Regions from separate parts of the Absiella sp. AM09-50 genome, predicted to be linked through region 1. Evidence: a T-box and tRNA genes for the amino acid it is inferred to sense, from the RefSeq annotation. Region 1 holds a T-box; the other holds one or more tRNA genes.

What was found. The T-box of region 1 lies ahead of trpS (tryptophan--tRNA ligase). A T-box ahead of a tRNA ligase gene usually reads a tRNA of that ligase, here a tRNA-Trp.
Region 2: it has a tRNA-Trp gene. The T-box ahead of trpS (tryptophan--tRNA ligase) is inferred to sense a tRNA for this amino acid. The anticodon was not compared.

What each region holds. Positions count from the first base shown of each region.
Region 1 is NZ_QVFI01000004.1:4,855-7,271, forward strand. Features, by position in the region: rRNA gene DW114_RS05050 (16S ribosomal RNA) at 1-57, opposite strand, end outside; gene DW114_RS05055 (Spx/MgsR family RNA polymerase-binding regulatory protein) at 303-749, opposite strand; T-box leader at 884-1,081, shown strand; gene trpS (tryptophan--tRNA ligase) at 1,115-2,101, shown strand; gene DW114_RS05065 (undecaprenyl-diphosphate phosphatase) at 2,164-2,417, opposite strand, start outside.
Region 2 is NZ_QVFI01000043.1:7,503-9,919, reverse strand. Features, by position in the region: gene DW114_RS19995 (DUF5696 domain-containing protein) at 1-110, shown strand, start outside; gene DW114_RS19990 (DUF1361 domain-containing protein) at 83-772, opposite strand; tRNA gene DW114_RS19985 (tRNA-Trp) at 933-1,006, shown strand; gene DW114_RS19980 (cold-shock protein) at 1,264-1,464, shown strand; gene DW114_RS19975 (MerR family transcriptional regulator) at 1,534-2,417, opposite strand, start outside.

The DNA.
Region 1 (2,417 bases):
CATGTATTAGGCATGCCGCCAGCGTTCATCCTGAGCCAGGATCAAACTCTCCATTTGATATGACTCAAAACGTTACTAACGTTATGATTTTTGTTTTTCTGGTTCGTTTTATTTCTTTCGAAATTGACGTTTCCTGTTTAGTTTTCAAAGACCGAAATGTTTTTCGTTTCCTGCGCCTCGTTCAGCGCTCGTATATAATACCAAACATCCTTTCTCCTGTCAACGCTTTTTTTATCTTTTTTTCGTTTTTTTTCATAAAATTTTATGTAAATGCTTACATTGCCTTTTATAAAAAATGCAGCTTAGTTTGCTGCATTTTCACTATTTTCTCTTACTTTGCCACAGATTGGATAATTTGCACAGGATGGATTACATGCCTTAGCCGCAACAACTCTCAACTGTGGTGGTACCAAAGTTGTAATTTCGTCATCATCATATCCAACAACAAAGCTTTTTTCACTAATCATAATTGGTCGTTTCAGAATACTAGGATTTTTCTGAATCAATTCCACCAACTCTTTGATTGAGAAATCATCTAAACTGCGATTCAGTTCCTGGAATGCTTTAGAACGTGTACTGATTAAATCCTCAGTACCATTTTCACTTCGCTGTAAAAGATATTTGATTTCGTCTTCTTTTAATAAAGTTGTAAAAATATTCTTTTCAATGAATTTCATATCATTGTCTTTCAACCATTGTTTCGCCTTGCGACAGCTAGCACAACCCGGAGATGTATATAAAATGATCATATGAGAACCTCCTTCATTTCATCTATGTATATTATATAGGATAGTGGTATTGATTGAAAGTATTTTTTTTGGATTGGATGAATTTTCTTGAAAATGACTTGTCAATTGAAATTTGAAATAGTATGATAATAAAGGAAACCACGAGGATAAAGATTTAGTAGAAATATAAATGCTGGTATAGAGAGCTGATGGTTGGTGTAAATCAGTACGGTTTATATTTTGAATTGGGACTTTGGAGTGGATCGTATGATCGGTTACTCGCCGTTATCGAGAAGTGACTTTCTAAGGAAAGTAAGTTGGGTGGTACCACGTAAGAGAAAAGCGTCCCTTCGTTGGTGCTTTTTTTATTTATAAGGAGGAATACAATGAAACGTATGTTGAGCGGCATTAAGCCGACTGGTCGATTGACACTTGGTAATTATATCGGTGCAATTCGAAATTTTGTGAATTATCAGAATGATTATGAAATGTATATTTTTATCGCAAATATGCATGCCATCACAGTCCCACAGGAGAAAGCGGAATTAAAACGCAATACAAAAGATTTAATTGCTTTATACATCGCTTGTGGTTTAGATCCTGAACGTGTGACGATTTTCTTACAGAGTGATGTGCATGAACATGCAGAACTTGGATGGATCATGACATGTAATTCTTATATGGGAGAATTACAGCGTATGACGCAATATAAGGATAAAACTGCCAAAGGTGAAACGGGTATTACTGCCGGCTTGTTTACTTATCCTTCTTTAATGGCTGCGGATATTTTATTATATGATGCAGATTATGTACCTGTTGGTGTGGATCAGAAGCAGCATGTGGAATTAACACGTAATCTAGCTGAACGTTTTAATAATCGTTATGGAGATACCTTTGTGGTTCCTGAACCATTGGTTGAAAAAGTTGGTGCTAAGGTTTATTCTTTACAGGATCCTACTAAGAAAATGAGTAAATCTGACGCCAATCCTAAAGGAACGATTGATTTGTTAGACGAGCCTAGTGTAGCGCGTAAGAAAATCATGTCTGCTGTAACTGATTCCATTGGTATTATCCAATATGATCCTGAAAATCAGCCAGGTATTTCTAATCTTCTAACAATTTTATCAAGTTTAAGTGGTGAATCTATCGAAAGTATTGTTGCTCGTTATGATGGAAAAGGTTATGGCGACTTCAAAAAAGAAGTTGGACAGTGTGTATTTGATTTCTTAACAGAGCTTCAAAATAAGTATAAAGAAATCATTTCCAGTGGTCTGATTGAAAAAGTAATCAAAGAAGGCGATGAAAAAGCCAGATATATCGCTAGGAAAAAAGTAAATAAAGTAAAGAAAAAAGTTGGATTAGAAATTTTCTGATTTACGTATACAAAAAGCTTTCTGTCATATTGAAATAAATACAGAAAGCTTTTTTATAATCATTAAATAACATGAAAGAAGAAACAGCCAAGTACGATAATACCTAATACAATACGATACCATCCAAATACCTTGAAATCGTGTTTTTTAATATAGCTCATTAAGAAACGAATCACAAGAATAGAAACGATAAATGCTACGATCATACCTGTCAAAAGAATTGCAATTTCAGATCCTTTGAATGCCAATCCAAATTTTACTATTTTCAATAAACTAGCGCCAAACATTACTGGAATTGCCAAGAAGAATGTAAATT
Region 2 (2,417 bases), on a different contig from region 1:
TTGTGGAAGGCGATTATCAGGTACAAACTATTACGTATGATAATGGGATAAAGGTTCTCATCAATCTTCATACACAACAATATCAGATTATAGAAGAGTCCTCACATTGAGGATTTTTCTTTTGGGAAAGTGAGCGGTAGAAGGTATATAGTATACCAAGGAAAATCGCAAAAGTAATGGAAAATAAAATGGCAAAAAGATTGGTTTGTGAAATGATTTGTAAGAAAAGTGTGATAGGATGAAGAATATCCCAGGAGTTTAGACGAAGAAAGCGCCCCAAGAATACACCATAGCCAGTGGATAAAAATATAAATACCATTAAGATAGCTACAACATAGGTAGGAAATCTTTTTTTGAAATCATCGTGAATGATTGATAGGCTTTTAAATCCTGTAAGCACGCCGATAAAAACACCAAGTGCAATATGTAATAATTGTATCCAGGTAAAAATATTTTGAAGATAGATACTACCTGTTGCAGTAAATTCATAAAAACTAAGCGGTGCAAGATGAATGAAATCTGTGATCATATAAGGGGCATTTGGGAATAATAAAAGCCAGGCGATGAAGGATAGAATGTGAATAACTTGATGATGTGAGGCAGTATGTGTGTAAATGATGGAACATAATAGGGGAAGTACAGCTAAAAAAAGATTCCATACGATTGCACTGTGGATGAATAATCCACTGATCTGTGTCAGATAGACGCTATTAGCAATATATAAAAGTGCAAACAGAATATAAAGCAACATTTTGATGGATGTTTTGTTCATGACCACGTACCTCCTGTAAAAAATTATATGTTAGCATATCTGAATGTTAGATAAGAAGCCCTCTTTATTATGAAACAAAAATGGACGAATTACGATAAAAAAATAAAATTTTTGTTGCCATATTTTTTAATCTATGGTAATATAAAAAGGCAGAAAAACTAGGGGTATAGTACAATGGTAGTATAACGGTCTCCAAAACCGCTGATGGGAGTTCGATCCTCTCTACCCCTGCCAGATGAAACAGATAAGTCCTTGTAGAGAGGACTTTTTTTGTACGACAGCGGACGTCCATTGTTGCGTACATAAAAGATTTGAAAATAAAGCTTGCCTTTAGTGGAATCTGTGTTATACTGAATAAGTAATAAAAAGCAAAATAACTATGATTCACATGTAATGTTGATTGTAATTATATCTCAGGCTTAACAATCTACATTTATATGTGATTTTTTATACCTAGAGGGCTTCTTATTAAATTTATAGGAGGTACTAAAATGAGTACAGGTAAAGTAAAATGGTTTAATGCAGACAAAGGATACGGATTTATCACATGTGATACAGGAAAAGATATTTTTGTTCACTATTCTAAATTAAATATCGAAGGATATAAAACTTTAGAAGAAGGTCAGAAAGTAAGCTTTGATATCGTATCAGGTGATCGTGGAGATCAGGCTTCTAACGTTAGCTTAATCTAATTGCTGATAATTAACTGCTCAATGCTGGGCAGTTTTTTTTGTATGAAAAAACCAATCATAAGATTGGCTTTATAGAACTAAATTGTAATTTGCGTCATAATGGACACCTGTATCTCTACAGATTCGATCATTAAAAGCTTTTAATGCGTCATAATATTCTTTGTATGAGGGACTTAAACGTATCATATTTGGAATAAAAATATCATTATAGCCACTATCCTGTAATCGTTTCATGAACTTGCGATGCATTATCATTGCCGGCTGGTATTTTATAAACCAGTGTTTTCTTAGTTTTGCCTGTTTAATCATCATGGACTTCGCTTTTTCATATTCTTCTTCTGTAGGATGTAGCATGCTTTGCAGTTTTTGATCCATCGCTAGTGTTTGTTTTTCTAAACTGGTATTGGTTTTCTTTTGAATAAATAAGGCGAAACGATAATTCCATGGGATTTTTATATTTGTACGATCACAAAAGGCTAATATGTTACGATAGGCATCTTTTTGTTCTTCACTTTCCAGTTTGATTTGAAGATATGGCTGGAAATGATAGAAAAGGTAATCTCCAAAACTGCCAGGCACCATATCTTTGAGCGCATGGGCAATATTTAAATAATCGACTTTCTCTTCTATATTTTCATAATCATCTGTTTTTTCATCAATCAATTGACGAAGCAGCTTTAGACGAGCATCATATTCCAGCTGCTCTTTTTGTTTTTCTTCATAGATCTGTGATAGAATCTGATGCTTTCTTTCGGGATATTCAAGTATTTCTTTGATCTTTTGAATTTCAATATCAAGTTTTCGATAACAGTTGATTTCCTTTAAACGTTTAACATCGTCTGTTGTATAACAACGATAACCATTTTCATCTTTTTTTATCTTTATCAGGTGCTTTTCTTCATAGTACTTAATTGCTCTTTTTGTGATATTACATTTTTCACTTACTTCATTGA